DNA from 3 places in the Vibrio sp. VPAP30 genome. Region 3 is predicted to be linked to each of the others. Evidence: predicted binding sites of a transcription regulator. Region 3 holds the regulator's gene; each other region holds the start of a gene.
What was found. Region 3 encodes MetJ, which represses methionine synthesis genes. Its sites were predicted from a motif close to TTAGACNTNTANANGTCTAA; they were not measured.

Region 1: metE (5-methyltetrahydropteroyltriglutamate--homocysteine S-methyltransferase) is a predicted target of MetJ. The motif match lies at 5,182-5,201, and genes of this name have one in related genera.
Region 2: metN (methionine ABC transporter ATP-binding protein MetN) is a predicted target of MetJ. The motif match lies at 4,662-4,681, and genes of this name have one in related genera.

The regions. Positions count from the first base shown of each region.
Region 1 covers NZ_LBLS01000028.1:50,524-58,196, reverse strand. The annotation lists gene ZX61_RS12560 (LysR substrate-binding domain-containing protein) at 1-248, shown strand, start outside; gene ZX61_RS12555 (DNA-3-methyladenine glycosylase I) at 346-1,032, shown strand; gene ZX61_RS12550 (GNAT family N-acetyltransferase) at 1,044-1,595, opposite strand; gene ZX61_RS12545 (MarR family winged helix-turn-helix transcriptional regulator) at 1,640-2,098, opposite strand; gene ZX61_RS12540 (organic hydroperoxide resistance protein) at 2,210-2,632, shown strand; gene metE (5-methyltetrahydropteroyltriglutamate--homocysteine S-methyltransferase) at 2,702-4,987, opposite strand; gene metR (HTH-type transcriptional regulator MetR) at 5,267-6,178, shown strand; gene ZX61_RS12525 (DUF4250 domain-containing protein) at 6,225-6,425, opposite strand; gene ZX61_RS12520 (hypothetical protein) at 6,513-7,193, opposite strand; gene ZX61_RS12515 (EAL domain-containing protein) at 7,248-7,673, opposite strand, start outside.
Region 2 covers NZ_LBLS01000035.1:4,230-11,902, forward strand. The annotation lists gene ZX61_RS14870 (AbgT family transporter) at 1-951, shown strand, start outside; gene ZX61_RS14875 (substrate-binding periplasmic protein) at 1,175-1,945, shown strand; gene ZX61_RS14880 (MetQ/NlpA family lipoprotein) at 1,998-2,807, opposite strand; gene ZX61_RS14885 (methionine ABC transporter permease) at 2,855-3,532, opposite strand; gene metN (methionine ABC transporter ATP-binding protein MetN) at 3,522-4,556, opposite strand; gene gmhB (D-glycero-beta-D-manno-heptose 1,7-bisphosphate 7-phosphatase) at 4,780-5,331, shown strand; gene ZX61_RS14900 (MliC family protein) at 5,380-5,724, shown strand; gene treR (trehalose operon repressor TreR) at 5,794-6,741, shown strand; gene treB (PTS trehalose transporter subunit IIBC) at 6,951-7,673, shown strand, end outside.
Region 3 covers NZ_LBLS01000010.1:5,137-12,809, reverse strand. The annotation lists gene cytR (DNA-binding transcriptional regulator CytR) at 1-476, opposite strand, end outside; gene priA (primosomal protein N') at 835-3,036, opposite strand; gene rpmE (50S ribosomal protein L31) at 3,320-3,538, shown strand; gene ZX61_RS01560 (malic enzyme-like NAD(P)-binding protein) at 3,795-5,072, shown strand; gene metJ (met regulon transcriptional regulator MetJ) at 5,165-5,482, opposite strand; gene ZX61_RS01550 (O-succinylhomoserine (thiol)-lyase) at 5,702-6,868, shown strand; gene ZX61_RS01545 (bifunctional aspartate kinase/homoserine dehydrogenase II) at 6,868-7,673, shown strand, end outside.

The DNA.
Region 1 (7,673 bases), on a different contig from region 3:
CACGCCAACATATCAAGTTGATGGCAAACAACGGAGAGGTACTTCGTCAAGCCGCTTTGAAAGGTGTGGGGGTTGTTATGCAGCCTCGCATTTTGCTTGAGCAAGATCTTAAATCAGGCGCGCTTGAGCAAGTGCTTGATAACTTCCCTCTGCCAACAAAACCGATTCATCTTGTTTATAAAGACAAACAGTTATCGCTAAAAGACCGAACCTTTGCCGACTATCTGTTAAGCGCTTTAAGGCCTTGAAAATACGCTCTCTAATCCCCTTTTAGTACAGACAAACAATAGCTAGAAAGTTAGTATGTTTGCTAAAGTGGTTAAAGACATTATGGAGAGCCTCATTGTGGCACTAGAAAAGTTCGACGATATTTACCAACGCGCAGCTGAGCGCAAAGGTGGGGAAGCAAACCTAGAGTCATTACTATCTAAGCCATTGTCATTGGATCAACTGATGCAGATTACCAATGATCGTTGGCTATCCGCATTCAGTATGAAAGTGTTTCAAAGCGGCATTTCTTGGAAGGTAGTGAGAAACAAATGGCCTAACTTTGAAGAGGTGTTCTTTGCTTTTAAGATTGAGCCGCTCTTGATGCTTTCTGAAGAGCAGTGGGATAACAAAGCATCTGATACTCGAATTATTCGCCATCATGCCAAAGTGAAATCCATTCAAGCGAATGCTCAAATGCTACACGAAGCTTCCCTACAACATGGCTCATTTTCCAACATGGTCGCCAACTGGCCAAGTGAAGACATTACGGGGCTATGGAGTTATCTCAAGAAGCATGGCAACCGTCTTGGTGGCAACACAGGCCCATACAGTTTGCGCCAAATGGGAGTCGATACCTTTATCCTCTCAGGTGATGTTGAAAGCTATCTACGTAACTACAAAATCATTGAAGGGGGCAAAGACACCAAACGCTCTCTTGCAGCAGCCAACAGCGCTTTTGCTCACTGGCAACAAGAAAGCGGGCGTTCACTAACAGAAATCAGCCAAACTATCGCCTTTAGTACGGGTGATAACCGCGTATAGGCCCTCAACATTTATTGAGCTGATTGCCACTGCTCGCGAGTGATTTTAAATAAGCAGTGGCGCTCTAACTCGTGACCTTTCGGTAGTTTAGGGTGGTCAAAATCTTGGTCTATGTTGCTCATGCCAATTTTTTCCATCACCCTTTGTGAAGGTAAGTTTGGCAAAGCGGTAAAGGAGTAAACCTGCTCTAGCTTCAATTCCGTGAAAGCAAACTCCAAGGCAGCTTGAGCCGCTTCAGGGGCATAGCCTTTACCCCAGTGTTTGCAATCTAATCGCCAGCCAATTTCGACAAACGGCGTGTTAGGTAAACCACTTTCTTCACTTTGAGCAAGCAGACCCACAAAGCCAATAAACTCTAGAGTACTTTTTAGCTCAACCGCCCAAAAGCCATAGCCATTGTTATCTATATAGCTACGTGCACGTCCTACTTGAGCTAGGGTCTCTTCTTTGGTCATAACGGATGGGAAATAGCGCATCACCTGCTCGCTAGCATTGATCAGGCAATAGGGTTCAATATCTGAATCTTGCCACTGTCTTAGCCGAAGTCTTTTCGTTTCTAGCATTTATTTTCCTTCTTCTAATGATAAGCCAGTTAAAATGCCCGTTATTACTCAAGCTTAACAATTACTTTTTCACACAATGTCTTCAGTAGGATTAATTCATCTAGGTCGAGCTGAATCTTACATTTCATCTCTGCGGGAATCGCAACGGCTCTTTCTTTGAGTCTCCTACCTTCTTCGCTAAGTTTTAACACCCTAACTCTTTCATCTAGTTCACTTCTTCCTCTTAGAACAAAGCCTTTAGCTTCAAGCCGCTTCAATAACGGGGTTAATGTACCAGAATCGAGATGCAATCTTGCACCAATATCCTTGACACTAATCCCATCACTTTCCCACAGCACCATCATGACAAGATACTGGGAATAAGTGAGGTCTAGGGCATCCAATAACGGGCGATAGGTTCGAATCACCGCATTGGAAGCGCTGTAGAGAGGAAAACAAACCTGATTCTCTAACAATAAGCTTTCTTCTTCAGTTAGCTGTTTCTCACTATCGCAGTAACTCATTCCACTACCCTTTCAAATTAAATTGCGCACAATATACTTGCATTCCAGCTTTGTTTCGATCTAATATTGCAAGCAATTGAATTGCACGCAACTTAAAATAAGGATGCAAACATGACGACACTATACAAAACTAAAGCAACAGCACTGGCGGGCAGAAACGGCTTGGTTAAAACAGATGATGGCTTGCTTGAACTAGAGCTCGCTTATCCAAAAGAAATGGGCGGCACCGGCGCTGCTGCCAATCCAGAGCAACTGTTTGCCGCAGGTTATTCAGCCTGCTTCTCAAATGCTATTTTGCATGTTGCCCGCGAAGGTAAAATGGCTCTAAAAGAAGCACCAGTGACAGCAGAAGTTGGGATTGGTCCGAACGAACAAGGAGGGTTTGCGCTAACGGTAAGCCTTGCAGCCTCAATAGATCTACCTCAAGAACAAGCGCTCGAACTGGTTCGCGTTGCGCATCAAGTGTGCCCTTACTCAAACGCTGTACGCGGGAATATCGACGTAGAAGTCACGGTAAATGGCCAAGCAATCTAATTGGTGTTGATTGTGTAAACAGAGAGTGCCGACCCCTGAGGTCGGCATTTGTTGCTTTAAAGCTCAAAATTACGCTTTGTAGCTTTTGCGAAGTTCTTTAGCCGCTAACACCATATTGGCCAGTGACGCTTCTGTTTCTGCCCAGTTACGTGTTTTCAGTCCACAATCTGGGTTCACCCATAACCGCTGCGCCGGAATCTTCTCTGCCGCTTTGTTGAGTAGGCCTTCGATCCATTCTTTAGTTGGAATGTTTGGTGAGTGAATGTCATAGACACCTGGGCCAATCTCATTTGGATAGTTGAAGTCTTCAAATGCCTTAAGCAGTTCCATGTTTGAACGCGATGTTTCTATTGTAATCACGTCTGCATCTAGCGCGGCGACAGATTCAATGATCTCATTAAACTCTGAGTAACACATGTGAGTGTGGATTTGAGTTTCTGGTTTAGCACTTGCCGCTGAAATCTTAAACGCGTCCACTGCCCATTCTAAGTACTCTTTATGATCGCGCTTCTTAAGTGGCAAACCTTCACGAATCGCTGGCTCATCAATTTGGATGATATTAATGCCCGCACCTTGTAAGTCTGACACTTCATCACGCAGTGCTAGCGCAAGTTGATCAGCGATTTGCTTGCGAGTGATGTCCTCACGTGGGAATGTCCAACAAAGAATCGTTACTGGCCCCGTTAGCATGCCCTTCATCTGTTTCGCAGTTAAAGACTGAGCATAGATAGACCATTCCACTGTCATCGGCTTTTCACGTTCAATATCTGCAACCACAATGGCAGGCTTAACGCAGCGAGATCCGTAGCTCTGTACCCAACCAAATATAGTAGTTTGGAAGCCCGCTAAGTTTTCTGCAAAGTATTCCACCATATCGTTGCGTTCAGCTTCACCGTGAACCAAGACATCCAGATCCAACGCTTCTTGGCGTTTAACCGCATCAGCGATATGGTCTTTTAACGCTAAATCGTATTCCGTTTGCGACAATTTACCTTTGCGATAGGCACTGCGCTGAACTCGAATCTCGCTTGTTTGCGGGAAAGAGCCAATGGTCGTAGTCGGAAACAGCGGCAGCCCCAATACTTCACTTTGGTGAGCTGCACGCTCTTCATACGGTGCACTGCGCTCTGCCAAAGACTTGGTAATATTATTTAAACGCGCTTGAACTTGTGGCTTATTGACATGAGTTGCGGTTTTACGTGCTTGAATCGGTGCGCTATAGGTGTCGCAAGCAAAAATAGCTTGTTGGCTGCCATCTAGCGCCTTACCCAGCAGTGCCACTTCCGTTACTTTCTGCTTAGCAAAAGCAAACCAACTGCGCACTTCTTCCGTCAGAGCAGGCTCTAATTCTAGATCCACCGGACTGTGCAGAAGTGAACACGAGCTCGCTACCCATAGCTTGTCACCGAGCTTATCTTTAAGCGGTTGCAGTAACGCCAGTTGAGCGCTCAAGTCAGCGCGCCACACGTTGCGCCCATTAACCACACCAGCAGACAGCACCCAATGTTCAGGTAGTTTTTCGACAACAGCGTCTAGTTGTTCAGGCGCTGCAGACAAATCAATGTGCAAGCCATCTACTGCTAGCTCGACAACTTTATCAAGCGTGTCGCTAACCGAATCAAAATACGTGGTGAGCAGAACCTTCACATCACTGCGAATCACTTGATACGCAAGTTTAAAGGCGTCTTGCCATGGCTTATTTAGCTCAAGAGAGAGGATCGGTTCATCAATCTGTACCCACTCAATGCCTTGTTTCGCTAGCTTCGCTAAGATTGCCTGATAAGCGGTTAACAGACGAGGTAGCAAAGCCAGGCGATCAAAACCCTCTTCTACTTCCTTACCAAGGTAAAGATAGCTCAGAGGACCAAGTAATACAGGCTTGACTTTATGACCAGCTTTCACAGCTTCGTTGACCTCTTCAAACAGTTGAGGCCAGCTCACTTCAAACGTATCGTCCTGACTGAACTCCGGCACTATATAGTGGTAGTTGGTGTTAAACCACTTAGTCATGTCTGAGGCCGCATGGCCGCTACAATCACATCCCGCTTGAGATTGACCACGACCGACTTTGAACAGAGTATCTAGATCGGGGAAACCATCACGATGTCGCTTTGGAACGTGTCCTAGTAGCAATGTAGTCGTAAGAACATGATCATACCAAGCAAAATCACCTGCAGTCACAAACTCTAACCCGGCTTCAGATTGCGTATTCCAGTTTTTGTTACGTAACTCAGCGCCTACCGCTTTTAACTCAGCTTGATCAATTTCGCCACGCCAGTATTTCTCAAGCGCAAATTTCAGTTCACGTTTTTTACCAATGCGAGGATAACCTAATATATGCGTTGTCGTTGTCATCTTGCCGATCCTTCTGATTCTCAATTTTGCAATTTATTAATACTGTGCAGAACACCTTCAAGATGTCCGGATGGCTAAACTATCTCGCCAAAATCAAATTTGGACAATCTCCAAATACTTAACTTGTTTATTAGAAAATTTCATAGTCTTTAAGACAAGGTCCAACAACTTCATCAACATATTCAGCCAATGATATAGACGTCTAGATGTTTACACCCCTATAAAAACAAGGTAGGTTATAAATATTCATGCTGTTCACACATCATCTGAGGGAAATTCATGATTGAGCTCAAGCATCTGAAAACATTGACCACTTTGCGTGATACTGGTTCGCTAACCGCAACCGCAACCACACTGCATTTAACCCAGTCGGCCTTGTCACACCAGCTCAAAGATCTGGAAGCAAGAATTGGTGGACAGCTATTTTTGCGTAAAACTCGCCCGGTGAAGTTCACTTCCGAGGGTGAGATCTTTCTAAAATTGGCTGATGATGTGTTGCCTAAAATTGCCAAAGCAGAAAATGAAATTGCGAGCTTGAAAGAGGATGTGAACGGTCGACTGCACATGGCGATTGAATGCCACTCATGTTTCCAGTGGTTAATGCCTGCACTTAAAGAGTATCAGGTGGCTTGGCCTAGCGTAACGTTGGACTTTTCTTCCGGGTTTGGATTCGAACCTTTGCCTGCCCTGATGGCGGGAGAACTCGATTTGGTCATCACCTCAGATATTCAGCCGCGCTCGGAAGTGCACTACGAGCCTTTGTTTGATTTTGAGATGCGTTTAGTCACTTCAATTTCTCATCCTTTGGCGGAAAAAAAGTGTATCGAACCAGAAGATCTTGCTGAACAAACCATGCTCTCTTACCCAGTACAAAAGTCTCGTTTGGATGTAGTTAAACACTTCTTACAGCCTGCTGGAATTGAACCAGCAAGGTGGAAACAGGCGGATAATACTTTGATGTTGATTCAGATGGTTTCTGCCGGACTTGGCGTTGCCGCGTTACCTAATTGGGCAATTAGCGAATTTTCAAGACAAGGGCTTATTTCTAGTATTCCACTAGGCAATGGGCTATGGCGACGTTTATTTGCAGCGACACGCAACGCTGATAAGAACAAACGCTATCTACAAGCTTTTTTTAATACGGCTAGAACTCAGTCTCAAAGCCACTTGGATGGAATTAAAACAGTGTGATTGGCAAGCCATAGTGAACTAAAAGAGGCTGGACGCCTCTTTTAGTTTATCGGTCATATGATTTGAACTGGTTAGTTAAAGGGTCGTATTGATAGCCAAGTATGTCGAGCTTACCAGTCACCGCTTCAACATCCATTTCATACATAGAAACTAACTCTTCAAAAGAGTCACACTCCAAACGTAGCTTTTCATTCACTATTCCTAATAAGATAATGCTGTCAAAGCTCGCTGCATTACTGAGATCCATTGACACCTCCTTTTATGATACTGCTCTTAAAAGAGTAGCTATAAATAAGCGCTTTGAAAGTGAGCCAGATCTAATCTTTATTCAGATTTAAAGAGCAAATAGTGCCTGATTGGATGTGCTCGCAATTAGCATAAACGCCAACGCAATCCCCAACTGCATTTTATTAATTTCTTTCGTTGCCAGCATATGCCAGCACCAAACCAATACAGCGCTAATCATCAACGCGACACCAACCAAGAGCGACTGTGTCACTGCGATCAAGATTTCGTTATCTAGGCCATAAGCTTTAAGCAATATAGCGAGACTCATCAACATCGCAGAGACAACACCTGAAACCGGTAGAATTCGGTGAAATGCCTGCAATCGAGTGCGAGCAACAGTAAGAAGTAAGTGAGCCAACAATCCTCCCAGTAAGAAAGTTTGAACAATTATACTTAAGCTAGCAGCAACCGACGCTTGTAAACTTACTTCGATTCCAACATAAGCAAGTGCCAAACCATTAGCTAGATACATCACCCATATTGGACCTTGGTCGCGAGTCTTTTTTGTTTGTACTTGAGTGTAAAAGTAAGCTATGGCAAATACGATCATCATAGCTTCAATGCGTAGTGACGCAACCGCCAGCCATAAGAGCGCTAAAGAAGGAAGCACTTTATGGATGCGCCCTCTTTGACCAGGGCATATATCACCTTTGACTAAAATAAGGGTAAGAATAAACAGCGCACCAAGTAACATAGGCGCGAAAACGGCGAGTAATTGCTGAACCATAACGTCATCGATTTATGAAATTGTTGGCTGCGGATAATAGCAGATTGGGCAATTTTAGCCATTGGCGAAATGTTCTAAAATATCCTGATTGGTCACAATGCCTAAATACTCTCCTGAATCGTTAACAACTAGCCAAGGCGGTTTGATGCCCGCTTTGATAATTTCGTTGATTTTTGAAATTTTGGTATGGAACGAAGCCGTATACACATTGGTACGCATCACTTGGTTAAGTCGTTTTTTAGTAATTGATAAGTCTTTAATGGTTTCTAGTTTAGTGCCTAAGGTAGGAGAAAGGTGATAATTCAACTCTTCTCGGCCAACGATACCCACACATTCTTTTCGATCTACAATCGGAATAACATCAAGTCGATATTGGCCGGAATCAAAAAGTGCGCGCGCTTTTTCTATGGTATCGTCCGGTGCCAACGTTGGAATATGTACTTGAGTAATACTGAGTATTCCAACTTGTCTCGCATGCCC
Region 2 (7,673 bases), on a different contig from region 3:
CAAATGATCGATCCAACTTACACTGTAGGACCAGAAGTTAACTGGTACTTCATGTTTGTGTCGACTTTCTTCATTGCAATCACTGGTGCTTTTGTTACTGAAAAAATCGTTGAGCCGAAATTAGGCAAATACAATGATGAGGAAGCGTCAGAAGATTTGTCTAACGACTCTATGGGTAAACTAAAAGACATTGAAAAGAAAGCTCTTAAGCTAGCGGGCCTTGCTGTACTGGTTGTATCTGCATTACTTGCATGGACTGTGGTTCCAGCCGACGGTATTTTGCGTTCTGATTCAGGGACAATCGCTGGCTCACCATTCCTGAAGAGTATTGTTGCCTTTATCTTTGTCTTTTTTGCAGTACCGGGCTTTGTTTACGGTAAAGTTGTCGGTACGATGAAGACGGATCGCGACGTAATCGATGCTATGGCGAAGTCGATGTCTTCTATGGGCATGTACATCGTATTGGTATTCTTTGCGGCTCAGTTTGTTGCATTCTTCAAGTGGACTAACTTTGGTCAAGTCTTTGCGGTTGCAGGTGCAAGCTTCCTGCAAGAGATTGGTCTAACTGGGCCAATGCTGTTCTTTGCTTTCATTCTTATGTGTGGCTTCATTAACTTAATGATTGGTTCTGCTTCTGCGCAGTGGGCAGTGACAGCACCTATCTTTGTACCAATGTTAATGCTAGTGGGCTACGCACCAGAGACCATTCAGGCGGCCTACCGTATCGGTGACTCTACAACAAACATCATCACACCTATGATGAGCTATTTTGGTCTTATTCTTGCTGTAGCAACACGTTACATGAAAAACCTAGGTATCGGTACGTTAATCGCAACCATGTTACCTTACTCAATCTGCTTCATCATCGGTTGGAGTTTACTGTTCTACATTTGGGTGTTTATCTTGGGTCTACCTGTAGGTCCAGGTGCGGCAACGTACTATACGCCTTAATAATACGTATTTTACTGAATGATTTGGCCGGAGCGTATTGTTCCGGCTTTTTTGTATATTAAGGTTTTCCGTTGCTCTTTGATAAGTTGACAAGTGATAGCGGTGAACTTTACTTACCTTTGTAGCTGTATGCTTTGGAGGTGAAATGGTGATTCAAACTCAGTGCACTCTGGTATCAAGTTTTGCTCAAGCTAATCTTAGCCTCTAAGTATGCTTAACGAGTATGAATAAGCAATGGGTTTTATCCATATTGGTTTGGTTGTGCTCTTTTCAGGCATTGAGTTCAACCTCTATTCAGCTAGTAACGCTTGACTACCCACCCTATATAGTTAGTAAAAAAGGGGAGCTAACAGGCGTGGCGGTAGAGCTAGTTGAAGCAGTATTTGATGAGCTCAATGTGCCGATCACCATAGAAGTGTTACCTTGGGCAAGAGCACTGAGTAATGTTGAATTTGGCCGTGCAGACGCTATCTTTACCGCTTTTAAAAATCCGACCCGCGAGAAATTCGCCGATTATAGTCATGAGATATTATTTACCCAGAATATTAGTCTAGTAGTGAAAGCCAACAGCAAAATCAGTAGCTATGATTTTTTAGTTCGTGACGTGTCAGATATCGCTATTTGCGCGGTCAATCGAGTCAGTTACGGCAAAAAGATGGACGCCTTACTGGCTAACGGTCGCTTTAGACTCGTATTTTGGCGTAATCGCACCGAAGATTGTGCTCGCTTGGTCAGGACGGGGCGTGCTGATGTTTGGGTCAATAATGATTTTGGTGCGCGGAGTATTCTTGCCAGCGAACAAATGGAAGAGGTATTAGAGATCCTTTCGCCTCCAATCGAGGCAACGCCAAGCTATATCGCTTTTTCCAAACTGCGCCAACACCAGTGGCTGAGAGATAGATTTGATCAGGTGTTAAGGGAGATGAAAGATGATGGGCGCTACGAGATGATTATTGACAACTACTTCGATGGGCTAAAAACCGAGAACAAATAATAGGGCTGATGCAATGTCAGCCCTGTTCGTAATCATTAGCGCAGGCGAGTAATTACCAACCCTTTACTACGCCGCCTTTGAATATGTCAGAAGCCGCTGAGTAAACTTCTTCAGTTTGGTAAGACTTAACAAAGTTCTGTACGTTTTCTGCTTGCGCATTATCTTCGCGTGACACGATAAGGTTTACGTATGGAGACTCTTTGTCTTCAACAAATACACCGTCTTTTTGTGGCGTTAGGTTGATAGAGCTTGCGTAAGTCGTGTTGATAACAGAAAGCGCAACGTCATCTAGAGAGCGTGGTAGCTGTGCAGCATCTAGCTCAACAATAGTAATGTTTTTCGGGTTTTCAACGATGTCACGTACTGTCGCTAGTAGACCAACGTTTTCACGCAGTTTCAGCAGACCCTGTTGCTCAAGCAGAAGCAGTGAACGACCTAGGTTTGTTGGATCGTTAGGTACTGCGATACGTGCTCCATCTTGAATCTCATCAACTGATTTCACTTGCTTAGAGTAACCCGCGATTGGGTACACAAAAGTGTTACCAGCAATCGTCAGTTTGTAACCGCGATCGGTAACTTGCTGATCTAGGTATGGCTTGTGTTGGAACGCGTTGAGGTCAATCGAGCCGTCGTCTAGCGCTGCGTTTGGAGTCACGTAATCAGTAAATGTTACTAGCTCTACATTTAGGCCGTATTTTTCTTTAGCGACTTTAGCCGCAACTTCAGCAACTTGTGCTTCTGCACCTGCCATTACACCAACTTTGATTTTGCTGGTATCGGCTTCTTTTTCGCCACAGCCTGCTAGTACTAATGCTGATGCAGCAGCTGCGATAGTCAGTAGACCTTTAAAACTGAATTTCATCACTATCTCCTTATAAATTAAATCTGCGAGTATTATTTTCTTTATTTTTAGCGGTGATCAACGCGACGGACAATCGCATCACCAATTGATTGAATGATTTGCACTAACACGATAAGCATCACAACGGTGACTGCCATGATAACCACATCGTAGCGGTGGAAGCCGTAGCGAATCGCAACGTCGCCTAAACCACCTCCTCCAACAGTACCTGCCATTGCGGAGTAGCTGACAAGTGTGACGAGCGTAATCGTTACCGAGTTAACGATAGTTGGCATTGCTTCTGGAAGCAGTACCTTAGAAATAATCTGAACAGGTGTCGCTCCCATGGATTGAGCAGCTTCCACTAAACCTGTAGGTACTTCCAGCAGTGCGCCTTCAATAAGACGAGCTACAAATGGGATTGCGCCAATGGTCAGTGGGACAATCGCCGCCGTTGTACCGATAAAGGTACCAACGATTACCTTGGTGACCGGAATAATGGCAACCATCAAGACTAGGAAAGGGACTGAACGACCTACGTTAACGATAGCACCAAGTACACTATTGAGTTTGGTGTTTTCAAGTAAGCCACCTTTCTTAGTGATATGCAGAATAACGCCGAGTGGAATACCAACTGCGAAGCCAACAATACCCGCAACTGCCACCATGTAGAGGGTTTCCCAAGTAGCGCCGATAAGTAGATTGCTGTTTAAGCTCAGCCACTGTGAAATTTCATTAAAGGACATAGCCCAGTACCTCTACTTTTACGTTGTGCTCACGCAGGAACTCAATCGCTGCGTTGTCATCTTGCTCATTACCAAATAGCTCAGCGACCATCATGCCGAATTTGACACCGCCGGCGTAATCAAGGTCAGAACTCAAAATACTGACATCAATGTTGAATTTTCGAGCAATTTGCGTCATTAGCGGCGCATCAACCGTTGCGCCTGTAAACTCTAGACGAACCAATGGGTAACTGCCTTCTACACGCGTCTCTTGTATACGAACTTGGTAATCTTCTGGAATCGAAAGGTCCAAAGTAGAACGAATGAACTGATGCGCCAGTTCTGTCTTAGGATGAGCGAAGATTTCGCCTACCGTGCCTTTTTCGACTAGCTCACCACCACCAATGATAGCGACTTCGTGGCAGATGCTTTTAACAACGTCCATTTCGTGAGTAATCAAAAGCATCGTAATATTTAGCTTGCGGTTGATCTCCTTGAGTAGCTCAAGAATCGATTGTGTCGTTGCAGGATCAAGCGCGCTGGTGGCCTCATCACACAGCAGGACTTTTGGATCTGACGCGAGAGCACGGGCAATCGCGACACGCTGCTTTTGACCTCCACTTAAATTTGCAGGATAGCTTTCATGCTTATCTTCAAGACCAACGAGCTTTAATAGCTCTGTCACTTTACTCGTGATGTGCGCCTTGTTTTGGCTTGCCAGCTCTAGTGGTAGAGCAACATTGCCAAATACGGTACGTGATGACAGCAAGTTAAAGTGTTGGAAGATCATGCCAATATTACGGCGAGCTTCGCTGAGTTGAGATTTACCTAACTTTGTTAGATCGACACCGTCAACAACAATCGATCCTGTCGTTGGTGCTTCTAGCATGTTTACACAACGTATAAGCGTACTTTTTCCTGCTCCCGATGAGCCAATAACACCAAAGATGGTTCCCTGTGGGATATGAAGGTTTATTTCCTTTAAGGCATGTATTTCCTTATTACCTTGGTGGAACACCTTATTTACTTGATTAATTTCAATCATCGAGGGACTCGCTATCAGATTAGATGAAGAGCAGCAGATAATATCGAGCTACATCTCATTTAGTAGATGATGCTATGGTCTCACGTGTTTTGTGTCAATAGATATTTTTACGTCTAGACGTCTAAACGTATTTTTTGCTCAATCGATTGGTAATTAGATAGTGATGAAAGAAATAAAGCGTGCAATAATTCTTAGTAAATAATGTAAAAATGAGAAGCATATTTTGGCAAAACCAGCAGTCTTTTTAGACCGAGATGGCGTGATTAATGTCGACCATGGCTATGTCCACGACGAGCACGATTTTGAGTTTATTGATGGTGTTTTTGATGCCGCTAAGAAACTCAAAGAAATGGGTTACCAGCTCGTATTGGTGACAAATCAGTCAGGCATTGCTCGTGGTAAATTTAGCGAAGATCGCTTTCTTTCATTAACTCAGTGGATGGATTGGAACTTCGTCGACAATGGTGTTGAGTTTGATGGTATTTATTACTGTCCGCATCATGCTGAGCATGGCATAGGGAAGTACAAGCAAGACTGCGAATGCCGCAAGCCAAAACCTGGGATGTTTATTTCAGCTCGTGACTTCTTAAAAATTGATATGGCTAATTCAGTCATGGTTGGCGATAAAGCAGAAGATATGATGGCGGCAAAGGCCGCAGGTGTTGGCACCATGATCCTTGTTCGTACGGGGAAACCTGTCACTGATAAGGGAGAGGCGATTGCCTCGGTAGTACTAGATAGTATTAAACAGGTTCCAGCGTATCTAGCGAAATAAACTGAGAAAGGCTGCCACGGACGGCCTTTGTCTTGTTTGGAGGGAATCATGAAACATCGTGTATTGTTTACAACAGTCCTAGCATTGAGCCTATCTGGGTGCTCTTTTACTGCAATGGAAAGAGAAAATCACTATCAGGGCGATTTTATGTTTTATCAGTGCAGTGCTGGTGAGACATTTGAGTTAGCGTTAATGCCCAATGACGACACAGCGCTACTTAGGCTTCCGAAAAGAGACTATAGGATGATTCAAGTGCCTTCTGGGTCGGGGACCAAGTATATTCTTCATGATGGCACAGCAGAAATACAAAATTTTGTGACGCTCTATACCAAAGGTAAAGAAGCACGTCTCGACTTAGGTCAAGTTGTCTACAAAAACTGTATTACCCAATAGATCTTTTACGATAGCTTGTCAGGAGGCGAGAGCCTCCTTTTAATGATCAACGACTAGAATCACTATTATATGAGCAAAAAACTAACCATTCTTGATATTGCGCGACTGTCCGGTGTGGGAAAGTCGACGGTCTCTCGTGTTTTAACCAATGACCCTAAGGTTAAACCTGAAACACGTGCCAAAGTGGAGCAGGTGATTCAAGAATCAGGTTATGTCCCATCAAAGTCGGCTCAGGCGATGCGTGGGGGGAGCCAAAAAGTGGTCGGAGTGATCATCTCTCGTCTCGATTCGCCATCAGAAAACAAAGCGGTGGGCAGTATGCTCAATACGTTATATAGGACGGGCTATGATGTCGTCATCATGGAGAGTCAGTTTGATCGTGACAAGACAAATGAACATTTAGACGTGCTGAAAAAGCGTAATGTTGATGGTGTGATTGTGTTTGGATTCAGTGGTTTCGATATCGCTAAACTCGCGAGTTGGCATAATCGTACAGTGGTCATCGCTATGGACACTGATGAGGTGTCTTCTATCAATTACGACAATAGGCAAGTGATTGCTAAAGCGCTAGAGTTTCTAGAGCAAAGAAACCTTACCAACATCGCGTTTATTGGTGTCGATCCTAGTGATAAAACGACGGGTAAGTTGCGTTTAGAAGCTTATCTTGAGTGGTGTCAAATTCAATCTATCGCACCCAATTATCAAACAGGTCAACTCAACCATGAAAGTGCCTATTTGCTGGTGGATGATGTGTTGACTGAAAAAGTTCAAGCGATTGTTTGTGCAAGTGATACATTAGCGTTGGGAGTTATAAAACGTTTGCAAGAGCTCAATCGTGAAGACGTTGTTGTTACTGGGGTTGGGGGTAATGAACTGCTTTCCTTCCTATTTCCTAAAGTGTTCAGTATTGATCCTGGCTACTCGTTGGCAGGTGAGAAAGCGGCTAAGCTTCTGATATCTCAAGTAAATGGTGAGCTTGGCCAAGTACATATCACTCAAGAGCCTATCTCAATCTAACCCATTATTTTCAAAGTGAATTAAAATTATACTGTGATCTCTTTCAATTAATGGGACTGTTCCCATTTTTATCTGTAAATAGATCTGACAATATAATGCTACATTTTGGGAATGTTCCCATAAATAGAAAAACAACACGCTTAGTCAGTTTAAAACGTCAACGCTGTTGACAACAGATGAATGAGAATCCAATTAGGGTGGACATGGATATGAGTAAGATTGCGAAACAAGAAGTTGAGCGTCTGATTGAATTGGTCGGTGGCCGCGAAAACATCGCGAGCGTAAGTCACTGTCTGACTCGTCTTCGCTTCGTACTAAATGATACCGATAAAGCAGATCAGAAAGCGCTAGAAGCTTTACCTCTGGTCAAAGGTTGCTTTACTAATGCTGGTCAGTTCCAAGTGGTAATTGGTACTGAAGTCGATGAAGTTTACAAGGTGTTGATTGATCTTTCTGGCAAATCAGAAGCCTCTAAAGATGAGGCGAAGCTAGCTGCTCGTCAGAATATGAATATCTTGGAACGTGGTATTTCCCATCTTGCTGAAATCTTCGTACCACTGCTTCCTGCCATTATTACGGGTGGTTTGATTTTAGGTTTCCGTAACGTGATTGGTGACATCAAGATGTTTGATGGACAGTCACTGACTGAAATCAGCCAGTTTTGGGCGACGGTACATAGTTTCCTATGGTTGATTGGTGAGGCAATCTTCTTCTTCCTACCTGTTGGCGTATGTTGGTCAACGGTGAAAAAACTCGGAGGTACGCCAATTCTTGGTATCACTCTTGGTGTGACTTTAGTTTCACCACAGTTGATGAACGCTTATCTGATCGGCAAGCAAGTGCCTGAAGTGTGGGACTTTGGTCTGTTTGTGATTGAGAAAGTTGGTTATCAAGCACAGGTGATTCCAGCCATGCTCGCGGGTATAGCTCTG
Region 3 (7,673 bases):
TCGATATGTACTGTTGGTAATTCAAGTTCTGGTGCAAATTCACAGGCCATAACCATGGGGGGTAAGTTCTTTTGTTCTGGCTTGCTGACATCAAAGGGCAAATCAGTGCCAAGCAGCAGCATACCATCGGCTTGCTTTGTAAATACCAGGTTTACAAACGAGCTTTCGCGCTTTTTCTGCTGCCCGCTATCGCCAAGTAAAACGATGTATCCATGTTCCATTGCCGCATCTTCAATTCCTCGAATGATCTCTGTGTAGTAAGGATCACAAATATCAGGAATGATAGCGATGATTGTTTTTGATTCGTTGCGACGCAAATTGCGCGCCAACGAGTTTGGTGAATAACCAGCTTCTAAAACAGCATCTTCGACTCTTTTCCTTGTCGCTGACGATACCTTTTCTGGATTCATTAGCGCTCTAGACACTGTCGCTGTTGAAACTCCCGCAAGCTGGGCAACATCCTTCATTGTCGCCATATTTAACTAACCCTCTTCATTTCCAAATTGGTAGCTCAAACGCCACCTAAGCCTCAGTTGAAATGCATCTCATCGGTTGAACGGCCAAATTGATGTCGACTTGTAGGCTAAAAAATACCTATCTTCTCATTTATCGGCACTGAGCAAACGTTTAACTCACACACAGTGGTCTGAGAGCAACATATTGCACAAGAACTAGTTTATTCATTTCAAAACACAAAGTTACGGGAGATTTAACAAAATGGGCAGTTAATAAGAGATCTGAATCACAAATAAATGAAAAAGGTGTGAATGTGAATAATCTCAATAGCTAACTACCGCAATTACTCATACGAAATGAGGTTCACTCTTTAACTCGCTAACTCAGATCTTGTGGCTCAATATCTAAGCTCCAACGCACTTTCTTCGCATTCGGCAACATTTGAATAGCAGGCTTAGCACTAGCAAGTAGTTTTTGCATAACAGGACGACTCTGTGTTTGCAGCAGCAATTGCCAACGGTATTTCCCCGCACGTTTTGCTAGCGGTGCAGGAGTTGGCCCAAGCACTTGGCAATAGTCATCAAACAACGGATGGGCTTCAAGAGTATGGCGGACTTGGCGCAAGAACTCCTCGACGAGTTGTGATTGATTGGCTTCCGCTTTAAACAAAGTCAGAAACGAATAAGGCGGTAACTGGGCTAGCTTACGCTCTTGTAAGGCCGTTTCTGCAAAGTGGCGGTAACTCTTAGTAAGAAGAGCTTGTAAAAGGCTATGCTCAGGGTGGTGGGTCTGCAAAACAACCTCACCCGGCTTACTTGCTCGCCCTGCTCGGCCTGCAACCTGAATAAATAGCTGAGCTAAGCGTTCAGAGGCGCGGAAGTCACTACTGTAGAGTGAACCATCGATGTCCAGCAGCGCCACCAGCGTTACGTCTGGAAAGTGATGACCCTTTGCTAGCATCTGGGTACCAATCAATATCTGGTACTCACCATTACGAATCGCTCCTAGTGCGCTCTCTAGACTGCCTTTACGACGAGTGCTGTCGCGATCAATACGAATGGTTTTATATTCTGGAAATAACTCTGCGAGTTGCTTTTCGAGCTGTTCTGTCCCAACTCCTACCGTGACTAAGTGGGTCGAACTACAACCCATACATTGATGAACGATCGGCTGTTGTGAACCACAGTGGTGACAGCGAATTTCATTGCTACTCTGGTGATAGGTATAGTAAGCATCACAGCGTTGACATTCAGCAATCCAGCCACATTCGTGGCACATCAAAGCAGGGGAAAATCCGCGTCGGTTTAAAAACAGCATTACTTGGTTGCCTGCCTTTAAATGGCGTCGCATTTCAGCAATCAGTGGGGCGGAGAGACCACTTTCTAGGTATAGCCCTTTAACATCGAGGACTTTGTTGGTCGTTGGCGTCGCCGCTCCCGCTCGAGAAGAAAGCACTAGATGATGGTATTTACCACTTAAAGCATTGTGCAGAGTTTCTAAAGCTGGCGTGGCTGAGCCAAGTACAATTGGGATCTGTTCTTTATTAGCTCGCATAACAGCAACATCTCGCGCATGGTAGCGCAGACTATCTTGCTGCTTATACGAAGCATCATGTTCTTCATCAACAATAATAATGCCTAGATTGGCAAAAGGCGTGAGCAGTGCAGAACGAGTACCAATGACAATACCAGCCGCATTGTCACGCGCGCTCAGCCAAGCGTTAAGCCGCTCAGTATCGTTTAGGCCTGAATGTACTACCTCAACTGGGACATTAAAGCGCTTTCTAAATCGATTGATGGTTTGCGGCGTTAGACCAATTTCTGGCACAAGTACCAAAGCTTGTTTACCTTGTTCAAGCACTGGCTTAATTAGGTTGAGGTACACCTCAGTTTTGCCTGAACCTGTTACTCCTTCGAGGAGATAGCACCCAAACCCTTCACTGCTGTTGACCGTCGCAATCGCAATCGCCTGCTCTGAATTTAGTTTGGGCTTCTCAACATCAGCTTCAACGTTATGTTTCCACTCCCGAATCACTGGCTTGTTTTCTATTGATTCTATCCAACCTTTTTCCACCAGTGTCTTTAAGACCGAGGAACTGACCTCCTCATCGACAAAACGTTGATGTGGCATTGAGCCTGGCTCAAGCATATGCATCACTTTAGCTTGCTTAACCGCTCGCCCAAATCCTTGCATCAGTTGATTGCGGCCATTTGTAGTCAACTGCCACTCCACCAATGCGGCAAAATCAGCCGTTTTACCTTTGCGCAGCGCACTTGGCATGGCATTAAACAAGGTATCCCCAAGTGGGTACTGGTAAAACTGACTGCACCAAAACAGTAGCGAGTAGAGTTTTTCTGGCCAAACAGGCTGACTATCAAGCACTTGCTTAATTGGCTTGAGTTTATCAAGGCTAAACTCAGACTCATTGACTAAAGCAGTCACTACGCCAACCAAGGTTTGACGCCCGAAAGGCACAGATACTCGCCCACCAACAATAGGAAATAAGTGGCTAGGAATCTGATAGTCAAACTGTTTATCAAGTGGCACAGGCAGCGCCACGCGCGCAATTGTTGGTCGCATAATAGGCTATACAGCTCAATGAAAGGTTACGTAGGCTAGTCTAAGGGAAAAGCCTAGCAGTGGAAAGAGAAGGTGATTTTAGCCTCAAGAATAACTTAGGCTAAAAAAGTAGCAATTCCAGACCTAAATTGGTTGATCCTAAGTCAGCTATTCATTACTATATCGCGCCTTAGTGATATGGCTGGCTCTAGAGCAGCGGTATCCAAAAAGGTTTTTTATTAACTACGTGTGGTGTCCGGCTTAGAATCGGATAGCGACACGGCCTATATTTAGAGGTTCTCCCATGAAAGCTGGTATCCACCCAGAATACAAAGCAGTAAAAGCGACTTGTTCTTGCGGTAACTCTTTTGAGTTCAACTCAACTCTAGCTAAAGAGTCTATCCACCTAGACGTATGTGACAAATGTCACCCATTCTACACTGGTAAGCAACGTATCGTTGATACAGGCGGCCGTGTTGATCGCTTCAACAAGCGTTTCGGTGCTCTATCAAGCAAGAAGTAATTTCTTCTTAGCCGAATCTAAAAAGGACGCCCAGGCGTCCTTTTTTGTTACCTGTCACTCAAGCAATAGCCATTTTGCAGAGTAATCTATTATTAATTTTGATATTCGCTAGCCATATCTCTGTTCATCTGGTCTTATCTCCAGTCATTTACTACTTTTTATTGCTTTGGCTCGCATTCCGACCTAGGCAGCTTGACTTAGTTACTCTAGAATGGATTCCCCCTTTCCATATAATTATTAATGAGTACCTACACCTATGTCAGACGACAATCGCCAAGAAGTATCCCCTGAAGAACAATTTCGTCAGCAAGCATTGGACTACCATGCTTACCCGACTCCGGGTAAAATTGAAGTTGCGCTGACAACACCAGCAGAAACAGCCAAAGACCTTGCTCTTGCTTATAGCCCTGGTGTTGCAGAACCAGTACGTGAAATCGCACAAAATGCTGACAACGTCTACAAGTACACGTCAAAAGGCAACATGGTTGCGGTTATTTCAAACGGTACGGCGATTCTTGGCCTTGGCAACTTAGGTCCTCTAGCTTCTAAACCTGTAATGGAAGGTAAATCTCTACTTTTCAAACGCTTCGCTGGTTTAGACTCGATCGACATTGAAGTAAAACACCGTACTATAGAAGAATTTGTCGATACTGTTGCTAATATCGCCGATACTTTTGGTGGCATTAACTTAGAAGACATCAAAGCACCAGACTGTTTCGAAATTGAAAAGCAGCTAATTGAACGTTGTGACGTTCCGGTATTCCATGATGACCAACACGGTACGGCGATTGTTACCGCAGCGGGTATGCTCAATGCTATTGAACTTCAAGGAAAGAAGTTAGAAGACGCCACCATTGTGTGTCTTGGTGCGGGGGCAGCAGCAGTAGCGTGTATGGAGCTACTGATAAAATGCGGTGCTATGCGTGAGAAAATCTACATGCTTGACCGTAAAGGGGTTATCCATACTCGTCGTGACGACCTAAATGAATACAAGCAGCTATTTGCCAACAATACCGACAAACGCACATTAGAAGACGTGATTGATGGTGCAGACCTATTCCTTGGTGTATCAGGTCCCAACTTACTCTCCCCAGAAGCACTAGCTCTAATGGCAGACAAACCGGTTGTATTTGCTTGTTCAAACCCAGATCCAGAGATCAAACCTGAACTCGCTCACGAAGTACGCAGCGATCTGATCATGGGTACTGGTCGTAGTGATTACCCTAACCAGGTTAACAACGTGCTATGTTTCCCATTCATCTTCCGTGGTGCGCTAGACGTGCGCGCAAGTGAAATTAACGATGAAATGAAACTTGCAGCCGTAGACGCTATTCGTCTGCTAGCAAAGGAACAAGTGCCAGCAGAAGTGCTGTCGGCTGCCGGAGTTGATGCGCTGTCATTTGGTCCTGGTTACATCATTCCAAAACCAATGGACCCACGCCTGCTGCCACGCGTTGCTAAAGCCGTTGCTCAAGCAGCTGTTGATTCAGGTGTCGCTCGCATTGAGATGCCAGAAAACTATATGGCTGAGTAATCTGACCAATGATGAAAAAACCGCTGTCTTAACAGCGGTTTTTTTGAATTTCAATTTCGTCAGCGTGCGAAAATTTGGTGCGATTATTTTAATTATTCGTCGAAAGATTCGAACTCAATGCCCATCTCTGTCATCAGTTTTTTCACTTCAGCAGGAAGATCGTCCGGGCGGTCTTTACGTAAATCTTCGTCGGTCGGCAGTGGCTGCCCGGTATATGCATGCAAAAAAGCTTCACACAATAGCTCACTGTTTGTTGCGTGGCGCAGGTTATTAATCTGACGACGTGTACGCTCATCAGTCAAAACCTTTAATACTTTCAATGGAATAGAAACTGTAATCTTTTTTACTTGTTCGCTTTTCTTTCCATGCTCAGCATATGGGCTAATGTATTCGCCATTCCAATCTGCCATTGCGCACCTTTCGTTATTTTTTATGGTTGAAAATAGAATCCCCAATTTTAGCGGTATTTATAGCCACAAGCAAAGACATACGGACGTCTAGAAGTGTTGACGGCCACAAAAATGACAAGTAAAGTGGAAAGGTATGGGATAGGAATAACATATATCTAACACGATAAAGGTATAGCGTATTCCCAAATAGAAGTCACTAAAGTTCGAAAGGAAACACTTATGAGCACCCGCAAACCAGCCACAATCGCGGTACGTACTGGCATCGAATCTGACACCCAGCATCACGCTGTTGTTCCACCGATTTACCTCTCGACTAATTATGGCTTTCCTGCGTTTGGGGATGTTCCTAAATATGATTACACGCGTTCAGGTAACCCAAACCGTGGGCTGCTAGAAACAGCGCTGTTTGAACTAGAATCCGGCAAAGGTGCCGTAGTGACTAACTGTGGCACTTCGGCTTTGAACCTATGGGTATCAGCTTTCTTAGGTCCAGATGACTTAATCGTCGCTCCTCACGACTGTTATGGTGGTACCTATCGCCTATTTAATACTCGTGCTAATAAAGGTGACTTTAAAGTTGAGTTTGTCGATCAGTCAGATGAGCAAGCGTTGAATGCTGCCATTGCCAAAAAGCCAAAACTTATCCTGCTAGAAACGCCATCTAACCCGCTAGTACGCGTAGTCGACATTGCCAACGTATGTGAAAGTGCAAAACAAGTGGGATCTCTGGTCGCTGTCGACAACACCTTTTTGACACCTGTGTTCCAAAAACCTTTAGACCTCGGCGCTGACTTCGTTGTTCACTCAACAACCAAGTACATCAATGGTCACTCAGATGTTATCGGTGGGGTCATCATTACTAAAACCGAAGAACATGCAGAAGAGCTCGCTTGGTGGGGAAACTGTATCGGTGCGACAGGGACACCGTTTGATAGTTACATGACACTACGCGGCATCCGTACTCTGGGTGCACGTATGAAGGTGCATGAAGAAAGCTCTAGTCAAATTTTAAGCTTCTTACAGACGCAAGAGTTAGTCGGTCGTATCTATCATCCGAGCTTGCCGGAGCACCCAGGTCATGAGATCGCCAAGAAACAACAGTCAGGCTTTGGTTCAATGCTAAGTTTTGAGTTTGCAGGCAGCTTTGAACAGCTTAAATTCTTTGTTGGTGAGCTAGAACTTTTTTCTCTTGCCGAATCTCTCGGCGGAGTTGAAAGCCTAATCTGTCATCCAGCGTCCATGACACACAGGGTGATGGGCGAAGAAGCCCTTACCGAAGCAGGTGTCTCACAGCAATTGCTGCGCCTATCTGTCGGGCTTGAAGATGCCGATGACTTAATTGCTGACCTTGAACAAGCTTTTTCGAAAGCTAAGGAAGCCTTCTAATGTCTACTCAGCGTCAACTACATAAATTTGGTGGAAGTAGCCTTGCTGACCCTGAATGCTATCGTCGTGTAGTCGATATCTTAAAAGAATACTCCCAAGCCGAAGATCTGATCGTGGTTTCAGCAGCAGGCAAAACCACCAACCGTCTGATCACCTTTATTGAAGCACTTAGCAACGATGGACGAATCGCCCATGAAGAGCTTCAAGCATTGCGTCAATTTCAAACCGAGCTGGTTGAGGCGCTCATTGAAAGCGAGGAAAAAGAGCAGTTACTTGCAATCTTAAACGATGAATTCAGCACTTTAGGCGAACTTACTTACCCACTTAATAATGCTGAAAAAGCCGCTATTTTAGGTCATGGCGAGGTTTGGTCGTCACGCTTATTGGCTGCTCTGCTCAATCAACATGCTTTACCTGCTGTCACCCAAGATGCACGTGCATTCCTGCGTGCAGAAGCAGGCACTCAACCTGAAGTCGACTTTGGAGCTTCTTACCCACTGATTAAAGAAGTCTTAGTCCAGCATGCCCAGCACAGAGTCGTGATTACTGGTTTCATGGCTCAAGATGACCAAGGGCATACGGTTCTCTTAGGTCGTAATGGTTCAGACTATTCGGCAACCGTTATTGGTGCTCTTGCAGAAGCATACCGTGTGACAATTTGGAGCGATGTAGCCGGCGTATACAGTGCAGACCCAAGATTAGTCTCTGATGCCTGCTTATTACCGTTGTTACGTTTAGATGAAGCCAGTGAACTCGCAAGGCTTGCTGCACCAGTGCTTCATAGCCGAACGCTACAGCCTGTTGC